2 regions of the Marinagarivorans sp. genome follow, and region 2 is predicted to be linked to the other one. Evidence: predicted binding sites of a transcription regulator. Region 2 holds the regulator's gene; the other holds the start of a gene.
What was found. Region 2 encodes FliA, which starts transcription of late flagellar genes. Its sites were predicted from a motif close to TAAAGTTATNNNNNNNNCGGCCGATANCC; they were not measured.
Positions count from the first base shown of each region.

Region 1: the regulator FliA is predicted to act here: its motif matches at 8,358-8,386, upstream of pomA (flagellar motor protein PomA).

Region 1 is NZ_CEXWTU010000082.1:355-11,110, reverse strand. It holds gene AC3A8L_RS10765 (YhdP family phospholipid transporter) at 71-4,051, shown strand; gene pxpB (5-oxoprolinase subunit PxpB) at 4,091-4,849, shown strand; gene AC3A8L_RS10755 (5-oxoprolinase subunit C family protein) at 4,853-5,788, shown strand; gene AC3A8L_RS10750 (PilZ domain-containing protein) at 5,811-6,347, opposite strand; gene AC3A8L_RS10745 (flagellar motor protein MotB) at 6,357-7,343, opposite strand; gene pomA (flagellar motor protein PomA) at 7,364-8,122, opposite strand; gene AC3A8L_RS10735 (hypothetical protein) at 8,589-8,759, shown strand; gene AC3A8L_RS10730 (exodeoxyribonuclease VII small subunit) at 8,746-8,991, shown strand; gene AC3A8L_RS10725 (polyprenyl synthetase family protein) at 9,013-9,882, shown strand; gene AC3A8L_RS10720 (aspartyl/asparaginyl beta-hydroxylase domain-containing protein) at 9,950-10,756, opposite strand, start outside.
Region 2 is NZ_CEXWTU010000012.1:30,948-41,703, forward strand. It holds gene AC3A8L_RS02975 (protein-glutamate methylesterase/protein-glutamine glutaminase) at 1-1,109, opposite strand, end outside; gene AC3A8L_RS02980 (chemotaxis protein CheA) at 1,763-4,120, opposite strand; gene AC3A8L_RS02985 (protein phosphatase CheZ) at 4,130-4,927, opposite strand; gene cheY (chemotaxis response regulator CheY) at 4,969-5,352, opposite strand; gene AC3A8L_RS02995 (RNA polymerase sigma factor FliA) at 5,661-6,377, opposite strand; gene AC3A8L_RS03000 (MinD/ParA family protein) at 6,395-7,216, opposite strand; gene flhF (flagellar biosynthesis GTPase FlhF) at 7,329-8,858, opposite strand; gene flhA (flagellar biosynthesis protein FlhA) at 8,923-10,756, opposite strand, start outside.

The DNA of each region.
Region 1 (10,756 bases), on a different contig from region 2:
TTGCTATGTCTTTTATTGTGTGTAAAGTCAAAATGAAGTGGTTATGTTTTGTCGTGAGTAGGGGGCAGCGTTGAACTTGATTTCGCGCCGCTCGTTGAAAACCTTTGTCCGCATTGTTTGGGGGACAACTGTTTTTTTAGTGATTTTTCTAGCTGTCTGTGTGCAATTAGGCCGCACGGCATTTCCTTACCTGAACGATTATAAATCGCTATTCGAAGATCAACTCTCTGCACGTCTCAACGCTAAAATTACGGTAGAAGAAATCGAGGCCAGCTGGGATGGTTTACGCCCCGCGATTGCATTGCGTGATGTTCGTGTTAGCGGCGGTCCTTACGAGGGCGAACTGTATGCTGCGCGCTTATCGGCACAAATTAATTTATTGGCCACCTTTAAAGATTGGCGGTTGGCATTAGGTAAATTGGATTTTGAAGGCCTGCGCGTAGAGATGGTTCAGGCCGATGACGGAGCTTGGGGGGTGGTCGGTTTACCGCAATCTTCGGCCGGGGATAGCAATTTCACCATCGATGATCCGTTAGATATTTTCTTGTTTGGCCGCCGCCTAGAGTTGAACGAAACTTCTTTGGTGATGCGTTTTCGTACGGGCCATATTGCCGAAATGACAATCCCTTCGGTGTCGCTAGAAAATGATGCAAACTTTCACCGTTTAAAAGCAAAAATGGATGTCGATACCGATTCTAATGCGCTTTATTTTGTCGTAGAGGGGCAAGGTGATCCGCGTGACGATAAAAATTTCGAGGCGAGTGGTTATTTGCAGTTACAGCAATTCCCACTGCAAAAAGTAGTTGCGGCAACGGGTTTGCATAAAGGGTTTGATATAGAGCCCGGCTTGTGGAGTGACGGCAGCCGGATGGATTTCCAATTTTGGTTTGAAGGTTCCACGGCTAAAGGGTTTGATTTTAATGGCGGCGGTAAAGCGTCTGGTTTGCCTTTCAAATTACCCGGTGAAGCTGAGGCGCCGGCTATTCCTCAGTTTAAATTTACGGGCCGGTGGGATAAACAGGATGGCCTATTGACCCAAATTTCTAATCTGGGGTTAACCTGGCCGCAAACCAAAATACCGCCTTTGGATATAGAGCTGCGTGCGGGCTTGAATAGGCCGGCGGAGTTGCGTATTCGTGAGTTAGATGTCACCGCTTGGAGTCAAGCGGTAGGAGCTTTGAACCTTAATAATACCGTTGCGAAGCTGCAAGATTTATTACAGCCTGGCGGAACGCTTCGCGACATTGGTGTAACACTCACCACGGCTGAACAGGGGTACTTTAATTTAAAGGCGAATGTTTTTGAGGCTTCGGTCGAAAGCTGGCAGGGCGCGCCACAAGTTCGCCATGCCACAGGTTTTGTTGAATCAACAGCCTTTAACGGACGAATGGTGATTGATGCTAACGATGGTTTCGTGATGCATTACCCGGTGGTCTATAAAAAGCCGCTCGATTTTTATCAGGCTTCTGGCGAGGTGGCCTGGTTTGTTAATTTAGAATCTTCAATGGTTCATGTGACATCCGGCCTGCTCAAATTAAAAGGTGAGAGCGGTGATGGCTCGGGTTATTTATATTTAAGTTTACCGACTAAACCCCTCGAAAATGTCGAACCTGAAATGATACTCATGGTGGGCATGCGTGAGAGTATTGTGCGTTATCACGACGCGTACGTTCCTTATACGATTCCCGATTCTCTTTATAGTTGGTTAGGGCAAAGCATTAAAGACGGTGAGCTGACCGATGGTGGCTTTATTTACCGTGGATCTTTATTGGGTAAACCAATACGCCCACGCAGTTTACAGTTGAGTATGAAAATACACAGCGGCGAACTCGCTTTCGACCCCGCTTGGCCGGTGCTTAAAAATGCAGAAGCCGCATTATTAGTTGATGATTTGGATTTAGCGGTGACCATAGATAAAGGGGAGTTGTCAGGGAATACCCTAACCAACGGCCGGGTGGCACTGGTTAAAACCCATGATGATAAAGTGGCACTGTCCATTACAGGTGACGCTAGCGGCGATACTGAACAGGCGCTGGCTTTATTGCGTTCTAGCCCGGTGCAAGATATCGCCGGTGAAGCGCTCGCACAATTTCAAGCCAGTGGCTCTTATATCGGTAATGTGGAATTATTTATTCCGCTCGAAGGTGGGCTCCGTGATGGTTGGCAAGATATTCGAGCCACTATTGATAGCGGAATTTTTCAGTTGTCTGAGTTGGACTTAACGTTTAATAACGTTAAGGGTGATATTCGTTATCACACTCAGGAAGGTCTCACTGCTAAAAATATTGCAGCGACGTTATGGCAGCAACCTGTTCAGGGTAATCTCATAACCGTAGGGGATGACGTAGGGCGAGTACTGCAGCTGGAATTTTCGGGGCGCGCAGATGTGGCAGATTTAAAGGGTTGGTTAAAGCGACCAATCTTTAATTATATGCATGGCCAGGCTGATGTCAGCGGTGCATTAAAGCTGCCCTTCGACCACCCTGCGCAAGGGGTCGAATTAACAGTCACCTCGCAGTTGCAGGGTGTCACATTCGATTTTCCAGCGCCGTACAGCAAACTTGCAGACCAGGCGCACGCCTTAACGGTGGAATACGAAGCGCCTCGCAATTCGACAAGCAGTTATCTTACCGTTAACTCTGCTTTTGATATTTCATCAAAGTTGATGATGGACAAGGGTAACTTCAGGGCGATGGATGTTAGCTTTGGCGAACCTAATCGTCTGCGTGAAGGGAGTATTCGCTTGCATGGCAATATCGGTGAAATTGATGCTGGGCCGTGGAGCGACTTTGTCTTGGAGTACATCGAGGCATTAACGTCGCTTGAGCCCGATGTTGAAACTGCCGAGGATCTCGCTTCCGGTGCTCAAACATCGTCAAAGCTCACGCCAGCTAATAAAACCCTCGTGAAGGCGCCTATTTTCTCAATGGGGATACGTGCGAAGCAAGTTACATTGGGCGAGCTAGTTGTTGACGATGTCGCGTTGTGGGGAAAAGAACTTGAGGATTCTTGGTACTTTGATCTAGAGACACCCAAAGCAGTGGCCAATTATCGGCGTTTTAATAACAATCGTCCGGCCGAACTGCATTTTGAGTATTTACACTTACCGAGCCCCGATGAAGACAGTGACCCCAATCGTGAACAGCAAAGTTTTATTGCTAATTTAGCGTTGGAAAATTTGGAACCTACAAATGTGCGCATTGATGAACTGGCCTTTGGTGGGCAAGGCTGGGGACATATTGCCTTTGACTATCGGCCCGAGCACCGAGGTTTAGTGGCTAAGCACATTCGTGGCAACATTCGTGGTTTAAAGACGACCGACGGAACCTTAGCCATTTATAAACGCAATGCTAATGAATGGGAAAGTAGTTTTAGCGGTGTGATAAATACGGCGGATATAGGCGGCGTGTTAGAAAATTTTGATTATCCTAGGGCGCTTGCGAGTGATACCGCTACCTTCAATGTTAGTTTGAATTGGCCTGGGCACCCGGATCAGTTAAACCTGAATAGCCTTGCGGGTACTGTCGCCTTACAACTTAATAATGGTCATTTTATTCAAGGTGATACCGGCGACGATCGTTCTTTGTTAAGGCTTATATCCTTACTGAATTTTGATACCTTAGTACGTAGGCTGCGATTGGACTTTTCAGATTTACGGCCTGAGGGTTTAAGCTACGATACGGTTACCGGTAAACTTTATTTTCAAAAAGAAACCGTTAAAATTAAAACGGAAACGCCATTGGTCGTTGATACCACATCGGCCGATTTACAGCTGGTGGGTGATATTTACTTAAGGTCGCAAACTATTGATAGTCAATTAGTCGCGACTCTACCTATTGCGGGTAACTTAGCCGTAGCCGCTGCGCTCACCGCAGGCTTACCTGCGGCGCTGGGTGTTTATGTAGTGGGTAAACTTTTCAAAGAGCAGGTTGATGAATTAGCCAGTGTACGTTACAACGTGACGGGTGGCTGGGACGACCCCAAACTTGAAGTCGATAAGATATTCGAAGGGCATGCCCGTGATAAACCAGCCTCAACCGAGCCAGAATAGTTCCAGTACCTGCCTCTAAATCAGTGATTAAGCGCATCAATGACAACTTCAAACATTAATCACTCCTGTGTCGTGAATCATGATGTCGAGCTAATTTGGCACAACGAGCATACCTTTAGTTTAAGGTTCAAGGCCCCTCCAAGTTTAGCTTTAACGCAAATAATTTCTGCTGTCCATTTAAGTGTAAGCAAGCACTTTTCGGTTTATATTCTCGAAAGTATTCCTAGCTATAACGCTTTAATGATCGTTGTCGATTTTATATTGATAGCGCCGGATACGTTAGCTGAAGCGATAATTCAACGCATAAAGTGCGATCTGCTGGCGAGCGTTCAGGATCAAAGTATTAATAAAACCGTGCTAACAATTCCCGTTTGCTATCACCCTGAGGTTGGCCCCGATTTGCAAGCGTTAGCCCATAGTGCTGACCTCTCTATTGAAGAGGTTATAGCGTTACACACTCAAAAAACCTATACCGTGTGTGCTTTAGGTTTTGCGCCTGGCTTTCCATACTTGGGTTTTGTTGACTCCCGTATTGCAAGGCCCAGACTTACAACGCCGCGCCATAGCGTGGTGGCGGGTTCGGTGGGGATTGCGGATAATCAAACGGGCATTTACCCGAGCGACTCGCCCGGCGGCTGGAATATTATTGGCCGCACGCCACGCGTCTGTTTTGATCTTCAGCGCCCAGTAGCGCAAGCGAGTATTTTTGTCGTTGGGCAAAGTGTACGCTTTGAATCGGTAACCCATGAGGTTTACGAAGAATTATGCCGCGACTTAAGCAATAACGGGTGGCCATAAATAATGTCACGTTTTGGTTTGGTACAAATACTTAAAGCGAGCGGCAAAATCACAACGCAAGATTTAGGGCGTAAAGGTTGGTCGCACCTTGGTATCTGCGAAAGCGGCGCAGCCGACGAAATGGCTTATTTATGGGCTAATCATTTGGTGGGGAATACCTTAAAAAACCCTGAAGCTTGTGCCGCTTTAGAAATCACCTTGGGGCAGGTGGCTCTCGCCTTTACGGCACCGACACTAGCGGCCATAACCGGCGCTAATGTCGAAGCCTTTTTAAATGATAAGCCTCTGCCTAATTGGCAAAGTTTTCGCGTGGGGGCCGGCGATGTGTTGCGCTTGTCGTTACCGAAAGCAGGGCTTATTAATTACTTGGCCGTACAGGGTGGTTTTAATGTGCGACGAGTGTGTGGCAGCGCCAGTGTTTGCGAGCGCGAAAGTATTGGCCCGTTTAACGGGCGGGCATTGCAAGTAACGCAATGTATTGGTTATCGTGAATCGCAATCCAGTATTCCTCTTCGTTTAGTGCGAAAAGATTACATTCCCCGTCATAACGGCCAGGATATTCCTTTTATTCCTAGAGCGGATGCCTCTTTTAAGCGTGATTCAATGCTTGCGCAAATATTTACAGTATCGCCGGCCACAAATCGCATGGGCTGCCGTTTAACGGGAAATCCCATTACTATGGCTGGCAAGCAAACTGATCAATGCATTAGCGCTGGCATGCCCTATGGTGCGGTGCAGCTTCCGCCGGATGGCCAGCCGATTGTTTTATTAAAAGACCGGCAAACTATGGGCGGCTACCCGCTATTGGGGTGTTTGTCGCGTTTAGGGGGCGGGCGTTTGGCACAATGCCGGCCAGGAGAGGCTGTAAATTTCACAGTAATTTCACGAGAGCAAGCACTGCGACAATTGCGTGAGCGCTATGTTTTTTTTGGTGCATAGCTTGCAGAGTACAAAGTTTTTTCTAGGGCGAGCTTTGATTGCGGCGTTCGGCTAGAAGTGTGCTTTGCCTGCGAACAACATGTTGAATTAATTTTTCTTGGCTAGCTTCGCGTAAATTTAAAAAGTCGACGCGCCAAATATAATCATCGTCACCACCTTGATGGCAATCTACCAGTAAACCGTCAACTTCCATCTTTTCGCCATCATCGAGGACCAAAAATAAACGCAGGTGCGCGCCAACATCCAGCGCTCCGTCTTCAGCAAAAGCTAAGCCGCAGGCGCTCATGTTCACTTTGCGTGCGCGGTAGGCAAGTGTTGTTTTTGAGGTTTTGTCGACTTGGGTTAAACGCTCTATTTTTTGGTTTAATAAAGCGATGAGTTCGATAAGCTCGGGGTGAGCATGCTTTTGTTCCGCGATTAAAATTTCCATGCGCCGGTCTTGATCAGCAATTAACGCAAAAGTGTCGTCAGCGGTACTTTCTTGTTTCGAGTGAACAATTTGATAGCTCAATTTAACGGTATCGTTAATACGAAAATAACGGCGACGTTCCGATGACATTGTAGGCTCCTAAAAAATTTCTTCCGGCTGTAGTTCGAACAGGTAGTCGGGCTCGAGTTTCAAGTCTCGCAATATGTCGGCACCATCCGGCGACTGCAAAACGGCTTTATCATCTTCGGATAAGTCATTGTCTAAGCTTTGTAAAATAAGAATTTCTACGCGACGGTTTTTGGCGCGACTTTCGGCGTTATTATTACTTTCAAGGGGCTTGGTATCCGCCATGCCGCTGACTTCAAAGCGACGAGAGTTAATCACATTGCCACGCATGAGTTCATGCGCTACTGAAACGGCACGCGCAGAAGATAATTCCCAGTTAGAGCGGAAGCGGGCGGTCTTAATGGGGATGTTATCCGTATGGCCTTCAACCTTAACGTGACCCGGCTTAAGAGCCAGTACGGCTTGAACCTCTTGCAGTGCATCGCGGTATTCTGGTTTGAGTGTAGCCGAGCCCGAGCCAAACGAGCCGCGCTCGCGAATGCGGATAATAATTTTCCGGCCTTCGGTTTCTATTTCAATTTGCCCGGCTAAAATCTGTGCACTTAGGGCATCGGCTAGCTCATAAGCAATTTGTTCGGTTTGTTTTTCGAGTTCTTCTAGCACTTCTTTAACGCGCGCTTTAACCCCTGCATCGTAGCCTTCCTCCCCCTGTTCAACGTCAAAATCTTCGGAGCACTCGACCTTGAGTGACATTTCGGTCACGTCTTGCGTGGTCTGAAAAATTTCATTGATGGGGGTGGGCTCTGGGCGGCCCGGGCTAAACTCCTGCGCAATAATGCTTGTGCCTTTGGGTGGGTCAGTGACATTCAATTTGTTTTGCACGCCAAAGGCCTGCGCCATAGAGCCAGCCAAGCGCTTAAATTTCATGGCGTCCATTTCAGAGAAAGATAAAAGCAATACGAAAAAGCACATCAGCAGCGACATTAAATCGGCGAAGGTGCCCATCCAGGCTGGCAGGCCAGCCTTGCAGTTGCATTTTTCCTCTTCTTCATCACTCATAGCGAGTTAGCGCGGGTGAATTACTCTTCACCGGGATCGCGCTTGCCCTCCGGAAGATAGTTGCGCAGCATACCGTCGATCACGCGTGGGTTTTGGCCGTTTTGAATGGCAATAAGGGCATCGATCACCAAGCTTTTAATCATGGCCTCTTCGGCGGCGCGCAAGGCGAGTTTGTCGGCCATCGGCTGACAGAGGGCGTTGGCAATAATAGCGCCATAGAGCGTCGTGAGTAGGGCAACGGCCATTGCTGGGCCAATCGATTTTGGGTCGTCCATGTTGGCCAGCATGGCTACCAAACCAATAAGTGTACCGATCATTCCCATGGCAGGTGCCATCTCGGCCATATTGGCAAAAATAGAAGCGCCTATTGCGTGCCGTTCTTCGGCTTTGCTTTTATCTTTTGAGAGTAGGGCTTTGACGATGTCGGGTTCGTGGCCGTCTACTAGTAATTGAATGCCACGCTTTAAAAAGTCATTACTGACTTCCTTACCCTCGAGTGATAACAAACCGCCTTTACGTGCTTCGTCGGCAAGGCCAACTACTTCGTTGATAAGTTCGACGGGGTCGGTACTGTTGAACTTAAAGCTTTTACCGGCCACTTTAATCGCGCCCAAAAACTGCCCAAGCCCATACTTTGCCATAACAGCAAAAATAGTCCCCCCTACGACGATAACAATCGAGGGTATGTTGATGAACATGCCGAGCTGGCCACTCATCAACATGGCGATTACGATGAGCGCGAGTGCGCCCAAAATCCCGACTAACGATGCTAAATCCACTCTGTGCTCCCTTGTTTCGGTTGCAGTACCGCTTGTTCAATTGGCCTATGAGGCGTTTAAGGGGCGAGGAAACAATATTTCATCCACTAATGCTTGATCTCGACATCCTTACCTTCGTTGCTCAAAGCGTTACATGCCCCGGCATGCGCCCCTTCGAGCGCCTCGATAAGAATGCCGATCTCTTCGCCTAATTGGACAAACTATTATTGCCTCGTCCCTAACGTTTTACTTACCCAGTTATCGGCCGATGCGCATAAAAATTAAATTTTCCTACTACAGCGCGAATAAACGTAGGTCGAGGACCTTATCCCATGCTGTGAGTCCTTTACTGCCCATTGCTGCGACTCAAGCGATTACTGCGCTACCCATGTATTCATGTGTGCTGTGATGAAGTAGTAAAATTTAGCGTCTAATTTGGATAAACGCTTCCCGCCTTGTGCTTCAGTTATTCACTCTTTGAGTGTAGATGGTTTTAACCGGTCTTCCTGAAATTGATGGGAGTCGAATTAAGAAGGCTTATTGGGATGGGGCTTTAGGGCTGATGCCGTCATTGTCAGGTTTGACCGGCCTGAGTAAGTTGGGTAATGTGCGGCATCTAATAATGGTCGAGATTCAGGAGTATCATGGTTACGCGTAAAAAAACGGCGCATTTTGAGAAGTCTTTAGAGGCGTTAGAGTCTGTGGTAGGCGATATGGAAAGTGGTGAACTTAGCTTGGATGATGCGCTTAAAGCCTTCGAAAAGGGTGTAAGGTTAACGCAAGAATGCCAGCAAGCCTTAGATGAGGCCGAACAAAAAGTGGCTATATTGCTGGGCAATACCCCTACCGACGAGCCGGTTCCTTTTGATGTCGACCCTGCCGATCAATAAGCGCTTAAAAAGAACACCATTGTGAATGATTCCTTAGCTCAATTTATAAACCAGCATTTACCTGAAATAGAACGGCAGCTTGCGGCGGCATTGCCAGCGCCTATCTCGGGCGGTGAGCGCTTGCGCGAAGCGATGGCTTACAGCTTGTTAAATGGCGGCAAGCGCATACGGCCCATTCTGGTGCTGGCAGCCGCTAAGGCCTGCGGTGGCATTACACCGTTCACATGGCCAGCGGCAGCGGCGGTGGAATATATCCATGCTTACAGTTTGATTCACGACGACCTACCTGCGATGGATGATGATGATTTACGCCGCGGTAAGCCCAGTTGTCACAAAGCCTTTGACGAGGCTACAGCAATTTTGGCGGGTGATGCTCTGCAGTGCTCTGCTTTTGAGTGTTTGGCTGCGCAGTCAGAAACATTACCCATGGTGGCGCCTTTGGCAAAAGCTGCCGGCGCCCGCGGTATGGTAGTTGGGCAGGCGATTGACCTCGGTGCCGTGGCGCAGCAACTGAGCTTAGAGCAATTAAGCCATATGCATAAGCATAAAACCGGTGCGCTTATTGAGTTGAGTGTAGAGCTAGGGGCAATGTCTGCAGGCGCTAGTAGCGTGCAATTGCGGGCATTGGCGGAGTATGCGGATGCGGTGGGGTTGGCTTTTCAGGTGCAGGACGACATCCTGGATGTTACCGCCGATACTCAAACGCTAGGCAAGCAGCAGGGGGCCGATGCGGCGAACAACAAGCCGACCTATGTGAGCCTATTGGGATTAGACGGCGCCCGCAATAAGGCGCAGCAATTGTTGGGTCAAGCGTTAGCGGCATTAAAAATATTACCGGAACCAGACTTGTTGGCGGCGATAGCGCACTACATTATTGCCCGCGAGAAATAACCTGCATGGCGCCAAACACAAAAAAGGCGGTAATGCGCCTTTTTTATTATGGATAGATTGTTATTGGTTAGAAAAATAAACCCCAGATAATCAGTGCAAACAATAGGTATTTCAGTAGGTAATACAAAGGCTTGTTTTTAACCTTGATCTTTTTGCCGACCAAGCGAATACCGTACACGTAGCCAAACAACTTATTGATAGCGCCTACTTTATCGCCCGGCTGATTTTTAGAGACTGCTGCGCCCATGACAATGCGCGAAAAAGCCGCATTAAGCCATGCTGCCGGTGCAAACCACATGGGCCTTACAACATCACAAAACAATACAATCCGTTGTTTGTCGGTGTCATTTCTGGCGTAGTGAATAAACGTCTCATCAAACATCACCGATTTCCCGTCGTGCCATACATAGGGTTCGCCATCCACATAAATTGCGCAGTCCTCATCACCTGGGGCAGTGAGTGCCAAGTGGTAGCGCAGTGAGCCCGCATAAGGGTCGCGGTGTTGCTGCAACTTAGCGCCTGGCGGCAGGGAAGCAAACATGGCCGCTTTAATAGAGGGAACTTGTTTTAGCAGTGCCACGGTTTTGGGGCACATGTCATTGGCCGAGGTTAGATCGTTGCCGTACCACTTCAAGTAAAAACGCTTCCAGCCTGTACGAAAAAACGAATTAAAACCAACATCGTCCAAGTTCTGCGAAGCCACAATGCGCTGCTCGGCCTGCAAGGCCAAAGCCTCATCCCGAATAATCTCCCAGTTGTCTTCCAGTACCTTTAGGGCAGGGTAGTCTTGAGGGTTGTGGTAGGGCGTAGAGGGCGCCTTTGAAAAAAGATACATCAAGCAGTTAATAGGCGACATCACCGTTGAGTGGTCGAA
Region 2 (10,756 bases):
GGCGGCATGACAGAATCACTTAAACCCGCCTCTAATACTGCTTTAGGCATACCATAAACCACGCAACTCGCTTGGTCTTGGCTCCACAATGTGCCACCTTTTTGCTTTAATATTTTGGCACCCTCACAACCATCAGCCCCCATACCCGTTAGCACAATGCCATGCAACTGCCTTTCAAAAACATTAGCCGCCGACACAAAAGCCATATCAACTGAAGGTTTATAGCTCATTCGATCATCGCCATCGATTAATTTAATACGACTTCGATCCTTAGGGTCGATAATTAACTGCTGGCCACCAGGTGCAACGAAAACATGGCCAGGGACTAAGCGGTCACCAGACTCGGCCTCACTTACCGATAGCGCACACACACGATTTAACCGCTCAGCCAGCGCTCGGGTAAAATTGGGTGGCATATGCTGAACAACGATAATAGGCAAAGGGAAATTCGCAGGCAAGGCATCTAATACCTGATGCACCGCAACAGGACCACCGGTTGAAGCTCCAATAATTAATAACTTCGCTGACGCCGGTCGACAAGTAGCGCCCCTATGCGAAGGCGGCGAAGAAGAAATTGAGCCTAGAGAAGCCCCCGTGTTGGATCGCGCATGAGGTACCGATAAGGGCTGCGACATGACTGGCCGTTCTTTATTTTCGGGTATGGGAACTAGGGCAGCTACGGTTGGGATTTTCGGAGCCGCCTGCATCTTAAACTGCCTAGCAAAGGTCACTAAAGTTTCGTGGAGTTGGCGCTTAAGTCGAGATGAATTTTGAGAAATTTCAGAAAAGTTTTTTGAAATGAAATCAACGGCTCCAGCCTCAAGTGCATCTAGAGTAATCCGTGCACCTTCGTAAGTAAGAGACGAAAACATTACGATAGGCACTTTTTGATTGGCTAAAATGGCTTTGACCGCCGAAACACCATCGAGCATCGGCATTTCATAGTCCATGGATATGACATCGGGTCTCAATTCATCAGCCATATCAATGGCTTCTTGTCCGTTAGTTGCGATGCCAATAACATTGAGCTCCGGGTGCTCATTAATAATTTCTTTCAAGCGATGCTGAAAAAAATTAGAATCATCAACAACCAAAACCGTATAAGTCACAGGCCATCCCACAATGAATCATTGATACTTAAGCGCCCCACCATTGCTTTTATTACAATGAAAAATAAATTCATAAAACACACCCCATGGTGCAACTTCAGAAATTAACGAGTACAGCCAAAGATAATTGACCGTAGGAACAAGGAAACAATATTTCATCCACAAATACTTAATGTCGACTTCCTTACCTTCCTTACTCAAACGTTACATGCCTCTGAAAGAAAGCCGTACTCTACCCCTAATTGGATATACTATTATTGCCTCGCCCCTTAGGGGCGTGCATGAAATAACTTCCCGTTTTTGAATTACTGAGTGCACGCTTGCCTTCGTTAAAAATATTTGCAATAGCCGGCTATTACGCCATATTTTCGCCTCGCCAAGCAAGCACCCCAAAACCCAAATTCCAGCAACTTATTCCGTGCACGCCCCTTATCGCTTTCTATTCCAACCCTACAGCCACGGTTTAAACACGATCATTAGGGCCGAGGAAAAAATACTTTATCCAATAATACTTGCCTCCTACTTCCTCAACGCGTTGCCCAAAGCGTTACATGCCTCGGTAACCGCTCCTGCGTTACCCTACTGACCTATGTCCTATAGGCCCCGGCATGCGTGCCTTCGTCTAATTGGACAAACTATTATTGCCTCGCCCCTTACATCGCACCCGCATACTTACTCAGCATGCTGGGAACATCTAAAATTAAAGCGATTGTGCCATCACCGGTGATAGTCGCACCCGCCATTCCGGGTGTGCCCTGTAGCATTTTACCCAGCGGTTTAATCACTACCTCTTCCTGACCAATTAATTGATCAACAATAAAGCCGACTCTCCGTGTGCCCACATTGACGATCACTACATGCCCTTCTTCAGGGTTAATAGAGGTTGGAGCTTTTACCAACCAGCGTTTAAGGTGAAAAATAGGAATTGCTTTCTCGCGAATAGTGACGCACTGCTGACCATCAACAACATTTGTTTTGCGTAAATCCATATGAAAGATTTCATTCACGCTAACTAAAGGTAGTGCAAAGGTTTGTTTGCCCAGCATAATCATTAAGGTAGGCATAATCGCTAACGTTAATGGAACTTTAATGGCAATACGTGTGCCTTCACCTAACTTAGACTCAATATCAATAGAACCGTTAAGCTGGGTGATTTTTGTTTTAACCACATCCATGCCAACGCCACGGCCAGAAACATCCGAAATTTCAGTTTTTGTGGAAAAACCCGGCGCGAAAATTAAATTAAATGCTTCGACATCTGATAATCGCGCCGCGGCATCGGGATCAAGCAAACCCTTTTCAACCGCTTTTTCTCGCAGTTTATCTGGATCCATGCCGCCGCCATCATCAGTGATCGATAACAGAATATGATCGCCTTCTTGCTCGGCTGCCAATATCACTTTACCCACACGAGACTTACCCTTTTCCTCGCGAACAGAAGGTAACTCGATACCGTGATCCACGCTATTGCGCACCAAGTGAACTAATGGGTCGGCTAACGCCTCCACAAGGTTTTTATCGAGATCGGTTTCTTCACCGACGAGCTCTAAAGTAATTTCCTTTTTCAAGTTCCTAGCAAGATCTCGGACTACACGGGGGAAGCGACCAAACACTTTCTTAATTGGCTGCATCCGCGTTTTCATCACAGCGGTTTGCAAATCGGCCGTTACAACATCAAGATTACTAACCGCTTTAGATAATGATTCATCATTCGCATCCAAACCCAACCTTACAAGGCGGTTCCTGACTAATACAAGCTCTCCCACCATATTCATAATGTCATCAAGACGCTGCGTATCAACACGCACCGTCGCTTCGGCAGCGGGTGCAGCCGCACTGCCGCCGCCGCTCGCTACAGCAGGCTCACGGACTGGCTGTGGTGGTGCGGGTGGAGGTGCAGGTTTAGCCGCACTAATAGCGGTTACATTATTACTAGCTGGAGCGGGCGGCGGAGTGGATGTACGTGGTAGTGGAGTGGGTGCACGTGGTGGCGCAGCAGACTTTACAGGCGCCGATGGTTTAGGTGCATCTCCAGTAGGCCCTTTGCCAGAACCATGAAGCTGATCGAGTAAGTCTTCGAACTCACTATCACTAATTAAATCGGTATTATCCGCACCCACAGAGCTTGCTGGTGGCTGGGGTGTTGCAACGGCTGAAGGAGTGGCTGAAGGAGCAGCTGCCGGTGTAGCGGTAGGGGAAGGACCTTTACCTGAACCGTGTAGTTGGTCTAGTAAGGCCTCAAATTCATGCTCAGAAATTTCATCGGAGCTTGCGGTAGAGGATGCCGTATCGCTACTATTGGATGCGTCGCTTACTGGTGGTGGACTAGCACTTACCTCTGGCGTTTTTTCTGCACCAGGCCCACCCCCTTTACCATGAAGTTGATCGAGAAGATTTTCGAATTCATCTTCTGATATTTCGTTACCGGCGGCGGGCGCTGGCGCTGCTGCCGGCACTTCGGCTTTTGTCTCAGATGGTTTATCGGCAATGGCATCAATATATTCTTGATATTCATCATCCGATAAATTTAAACCCTCAGCACTATTTGCTGAAGCTGTAGCTGCAGCCGTTGGCGCATCTGGTACGGCTACAACTTCATCTGCCGCTGGTGTATTTAAGTCTTCACATGAAACTAAGCGGCCCAAGTGACTAACAAGCTCGGCAGGTGGATCTAGCGGCGGCCTGCGGTGCTGAACATCGTCAAACTGAGAGTTAACAGTATCCAATGCTTGCAAGACAACATCCATGAGTTCAGACGTGACTGGCCGTTTGCCATTACGCAAAATATCAAAAAGGTTTTCAGTAACGTGGCAGCACGTCACCATATTATTCAGCTGTAAAAAACCTGCCCCACCCTTCACCGTATGAAAACCACGGAAAATGGCATTAAGAAGGTCTTTATCTTCAGGACGCTGCTCTAACTCCACCAACTGTTCAGATAATAAATCAAGAATCTCACCAGCCTCGACAAGAAAATCCTGGAGTATCTCTTCATCTTCACCAAATGACATAAATGCTCCTTAAAATCCTAAACTCGATAGCAGGTCATCAACATCGTCTTGACCATTAACGACATCATCACGTGTATCTGCATGGATTTGTGGGCCTTCGGCTTCGCAAGGCAAAATGGCTTTTTTTGCCTTAGGCGAATTATCGTCACGCGTGATGCCTGTGACAGCTTCAACTTTACCCGCGATACGCATTAGGTTGACTAATTCATTTTCAACATCGGTGACTAGACCAATTACTTTTTTAAGCACCTGGCCGGTTAAATCTTGAAAACCTTGCTCTAGAATAATGGCCTGTAGGTTTTCATTGAGTTCGTCGGCGCCTAATGTCATTTGCAATAGAAACCCATCAATCCGACCGTAGAGCTCGGCAAACTCTTCTTTACTCACTTCACGGCGCCGCAATTTATCCCATTCTTCTTTTAGAGTTTTTGCTTCGCACCCCAAATTTAATGCGATGGGAGCAGCAGCCTCCACGCGATCCATCGTTTTTTCAGCAGCATCCTGTGTCATCTTTATGACATAGTTCAAACGATCAGAAACATCTTGCATTTCGCTATCGTTACTTCCGACACTGGTTTTTTGAACGTCTGAATCTACGTTGAAATTAACAATCGCGCTGTGTAATGCACGCGTTAATTGACCGACAGAATTAAATAAATGTTCATCGCGGGAATCCATTATGGATCGAATAACCGCCGAGGCTTCTTCGTAATCATCTTTTTGCAGCTGCTCCACAAGTATCGCCGATCGGTCTTTTAATTCCCCGAGGAAGCGTTCGTTGTGATGCCAGTTATCTGTTGATTCCATATTTTAACGCCTTACAAGCAATAGAAACTAACCCCTAAGGACTAGCCCACGCGTTCAAAGATTTTGTCGATTTTTTCTTTGAGCACCTGCGCTGTAAACGGCTTAACCACATAACCGTTTACCCCAGCTTGTGCGGCTTCAATAATTTGATCCCGCTTAGCTTCAGCCGTCACCATTAAAACAGGCAGCGTGACGAGTCGTTCATCCGCGCGTACGTGCTTTAAAAGTTCTATGCCCGTCATGCCCGGCATATTCCAATCGGTGACGAGAAAATCAAAATCGCCACTTTTTAACATTGGCAATGCCGTTGCACCATCATCCGCTTCCTGCGTATTGGTGAAGCCTAAGTCCCTAAGAAGATTTTTAATAATCCTGCGCATTGTTGAAAAATCATCAACGATTAGGATTTTCATATTCTTGTCCAATGCAACCTCCGCAAACGGAATACCCTGAGTTTTAATTAACGGTTGGAGCCTTCAATCATGTTCCGCCCAAACATCTGGCAGTTCATAAACAAAAGCGATAAATCCGTGTTAAGTAACCGTAAGTCTAGCTCGTCAACTGCAGCTAGCCAGTTTTCCTTGTAATTTAGTCGAGGAGAAATGAAAGTCCGTAAGAAAGGCACCAAAAATACAATTCACATCGACATAATTTGTTCAAGAAGAAGACTTTTTAAGAGGGGTAATCGTGCTTTTTTGTGGCTTTGGCGTAATTCAGAAAATAGAGAGGACGGTTACTGTCGCTGCCAGTCACTCATGCGCGAACGGATACGCATGGCGGTTTGGCTAAGTATCTGGCTTACCCGGGATTCGCTGACCCCCAAGACTTCACCAATTTCTTTAAGGTTTAACTCTTGTTCGTAATATAAGCTGAGCACCATTTGCTCTCGCTCTTTCAAGCCTGAAATCACTTGTGTTAACGCCGCCTTTAGAGCCTGTTTCTGTGCCGTATCCGCAGGGTTTTGATGCTGACGAGAGTCTTCGGAGGTGAGTAATTCGTCTCCCTCCTCATCAAAAGTATCTTCATAGCTGAATAATTTAGTGCTGGCGCAATCCTGAGCCATGCTGTGGTATTCGTCCAAGCTCACTTCAAGTACGTTGGCGACTTGAACATCGGTCGCATCTGAACCGGTCTGCGCTTCTATTTTTAAAATAGCTTCGTTGATTCGTCTTGAATTACGGTGCACCGACCGCGGAGCCCAATCACCCCGCCGCATCTCATCCACAATTGCACCGCGAATGCGAATACCGGCATAGGTTTCAAAAACGGCGCCTTTATCATCTTGAAATTTCTGTGCTGCCTCAAGCAACCCCACCATACCTGCTTGAATTAAGTCGTCGACTTGAACCGAGGCCGGCATACGCGCCACCATATGGTAGGCAATACGCTTAACAAGGTAGGCGTAATCCTCTACGTTGATGTCGCGTTTGACTTGCGCTGGCGAGTACATAGGAGCCCCTAAACCCACTAATTCTGGCCGCTCACAGAAAGCAGGCGCTCGAAAAAGAATTCTAAGTGTCCTTTTGCATTGCGCTGTACCGGCAATTGATCCAGTTTTTGAGCCACGATACGAATCGCTTGCGATGCTTTAGTGCGCGGCGCAAATTCTAAAACGGGTTTGCGGGCCTGTACCGCTTTGCGTAAGTTTTCATCAAAAGGGATAGCGCCAATATATTGAATAGATGCATCTAGGAAGCGCTCGCAAACGCTATTTAGCTTGCCAAATAAACGCTGCCCCTCGGCGACGGTACGGCACATATTAGCCACGACTCTAAAACGTGTAACGCCATGCTCCTTATTCAGGACCTTCATTAGCGCGTAGGCATCGGTAATAGAAGAAGGCTCGTCGCAAACCACAACAACAACCTCTTGTGCGGCGCGAACAAAACTAATAACGGTATCGGAAATACCCGCCGCCGTATCGACAATCAAGACGTCCATCTGGTCGGCAATTTGACTAAAGGCATGGATAATACCGGCATGTTCTGCAGGCGATAACGATGCCATCTTCTGCACACCTGAAGAAGCTGGAATTATTTTTAAACCGCTGGGGCCATGCAACATCACTTGCTGTAGGGTGCGCTTACCACTTAATACATCGGACAAATTGAACTGGGCATTCAAACCCAAGAGTAAATCGACATTGGCCAAGCCTAAGTCAGCATCCATAAGTACCACTCGCCTACGCATTTCGGCTAAAGCGATGCCTAAGTTCACCGATAGATTGGTTTTGCCTACGCCACCTTTGCCGCCAGTTACAGCGATTACTTTTACGGGATGATTACTCATAAACTCGACATCCTTAAGACCAATTACGACCCTGCAACAAGGCCGACTTAACAAAAAAAACAACGTGCCTCATAAAGTATAGAGGCTACTTATGCGCTTGCACGGCCGTACATCAGTTAGCTGATAACGTCTGACGACTGTTGTCATACTGGCGAGCCAATTTTACGGCTTGCGCGACTAAGTCACTCGATGAGACCACATGGATATCATCGGGAATTTCTTGGCCTGCAGCAGAATACAACACCGGTACTTCGTGGCTGCAAACAGCGCCAAAGGCCTCTCCCAAACTTGCGCACTCATCCAGCTTAGTAAATATGCAACCGCGTAAGGGGCTACTGCTGTAGGCATGCAAAGAAGCTTTAAGTATTTGCTGCTGACTATTAGCCGCCAAAACCAAAATACGTTGTAGCCCAGAACAAGCATCGATCAGCGATTCCTGCTCTATTTGCTTTGGGTCGCCCTGGCGGAATCCCGCCGTATCAACCAGCACCAACTCATACTGCTTAAGGCTAGATAGCACCGCATTGAGTTGGTGCTCCCCTTCAATAGAACGAACAGGTACCTGCAAAATACGACCTAAAGCTTTGAGCTGATCGTGGGCGCCCACGCGATAGGTATCAGTCGTCACAATCGCGACTTTGCCACGACCATGATTAAGTACATAACGCGCCGCTAACTTCGCCACAGTTGTCGTTTTGCCAACCCCGGTTGGACCGACGAATGCAAAAGTGCCGCCTTGCTCAATAGGGTCTCTAGCGTCGATAGGAAGCCTGCGCGCTAACATAGCGAGCGCTTTGCGCCAGCAATTTGGCAGGCGTTCATTATCGTCGGCACACACTAATAAGCTTTTTACTAATGCCGGCGACAAACCTAATTGATCCAACTGCGCAGCAAGCTGTCGCGCGCGACCGGTTAAGAGGTTTGACTCTGCGCGTGGAGCATATTGTTTTTGCCAGACTTGCTCTTCCAATAGCATGCGCATTTCGGCAATTTCGTCGTACAGGCTATGCAATTGTTTATTTTGCTCTGCCGTATGATCATCATCTAAACCACGCGCTTTAACTTGCTGGGCAAAACTGGCCACTTGTCGATTTTGCGACATCTCGGGAATCGAAAATGGATCGGCAACATTCTGTTTGGGCGCTGTAGGTTTGAGCGGTAAATCGTAGTCTTCATCGGTAATATCTATTGCCGAAGCCGCCTGCCCTTTGGCCGCCAACATTCGCTCGTGCGCGGCTTGTATTTCATTCGCTAGGCGCTCGGCATTCACCGACGTAGATTCGCTAAAACGGGCTAGTGATGAATTATTTTCGGGTAAATAACTAGACTCGCTACGATCAGACTCTTTCGAAGGCGCGGCAGCAGATACGCGCGTATTGGACGCGACACGCTGCGCATTGTGGTGCTCCTCCCACTCAGTATCACTGGCCAAAGGCTGGTCGAGTTCATCATCAAAAGAGGCCGCGAAACGTTTTTTAGCGGCTTTGGCTGGTGAAGGTGGTGTATCGTCCAAGGTGGCAATAATTTCCACCCCTTTTTCGGCACGTTTACTCGACAATATAATGGCATCTGGCCCAAGCTCTTCGCGCACTTTTTTTAATGCGCGGCTCATATCGCTCGCAATAAATCGCTTTGTTGTCATAACCTACCTCCACCTACTCAGCTAAAACTGTAATCCTATTGTGCTAGCGCGCTATCCTTGGGGTTTACCCTTTCTGTAGCTCGCCGCCAACACTGGCTTGAATCGAAATCTCTTTGTTATCCGGTATTTCGTTGTACCCGAGCACATGAAGCTCCGGCAAACTAAAGCGCGTAAACTTCACCAGCATTGAACGAATCGGAGCGGCCACGAGTAAAATTTGTGCAACGCCTGCCGCTTCTAACTTATTGGACGCTTCAATTAACGAGTGATTAAGCCTTTCGGCTAATTGCGGCTCGATAAAGTTTGAAGGGTCCGCGCCAACTTTTTGTGCTTGTTGTAGTGACTGTAGCAACAAGTGTTCCAGTGATGCATCTAAGGTAATAACGTTTAAAGTTGGCTCGTTACCGATAATACTTTGAACAATTTGCCGACAGAGTGCGACGCGGGCATGGCTTGTTAAAGCCGCCACATCACCATTTTTATCACCATGGGCCGCTAAGGCTTCTACAATTGAGCGCTTATCGCGAATACTGACCTGCTCACGCAATAAATTCTGAAGAACCTTAAGTAACTGGTTAACGGAGAGCGTGTTAGGCACTAACTCCTCTACCAATTTGGGCGATTGCTCTGCCAATAAATCTAACCACTTTTGCACATCTTCATGGCCCATGAGCTCGTGGGTATGCTTTTGCACCAGTTGATTTAAGTGGGTTGCAACCACGGTGGAAGTATCTACCACGGTATAGCCTAAGGTTTGAGCCTGATCTTTTTGGTTATCGTCAATCCATATCGCATCCAAGCCAAAAGCCGGGTCTTTAGCCGCAGAGCCATTCAACGGGCCAAAGACTTCGCCGGGATTAATCGCCATAAACTTGTCAGCAAATACTTCTCCGCCACCCACTTCAACCCCCATTAAGGTAATGCGGTAAGCATTAGGTAACAGGTCGAGGTTGTCTCGGATATGAACAGGCGGTATCAAAAAGCCAACATCTTGAGAGAGCTTTTTACGCACCCCCTTTATACGACCCAACAATTCACCACGTTGGTTTTTATCCACCAAGGGAATCAAACGGTAGCCCACTTCTAAACCCAGAATATCCACGGGTTTAACATCATCCCAGCTCACCTCAACAGGTTCTTCGGTTGCAGGGTTGTGCTCTAGCGCGGGAGTATTAGCGCCGCCGCTATTTGGCATCATGGGTGCAGGCTCGCCATTAATTGTTCTTGCGCCCAAGCCGCGATCATCAGCCTCATCAACCACCATCTCTGCCACATCACGCTTAAAGTGAATGTAATAAGCGAGCGAGCCACAGATAGCCGCCAAACCTAAAAATGCTACGTGCGGCATACCGGGAATAGAGCCCATGATGGCCAAAATCATTGCCGCAACACCCAATGCTTTGGGTGAAGCAAACATTTGCCCCGTCACCTGATTCCCCAGGTCTTCGGAGCTATTCACCCGCGTTACCATAATGGCAGCCGCTGTGGAGAGCAGCAGTGAAGGCACTTGCGCGACCAGACCATCGCCAATGGTTAGCAACACATATTTTTCCAAGGCGTCCGAAAATTCCAGCGAATGCTGAGCCATACCGACGATCAAACCGCCAATAATATTGATAATGAGAATTAAAATACCGGCAACGGAATCTCCGCGTACAAACTTACTGGCACCATCCATAGAGCCGTAAAAATCGGCTTCTTGCGACACTTCTGCGCGGCGAATACGCGCTTCGTCTTGGTCGATTAAGCCCGCATTCAAATCAGCATCAATCGCCATTTGTTTGCCAGGCATTGCATCCAAGGTGAAACGTGCGCTCACCTCAGAGATACGCCCTGCACCCTTGGTAACCACAACAAAGTTAATGATGACTAGAATAATAAACACCACTAAACCCACC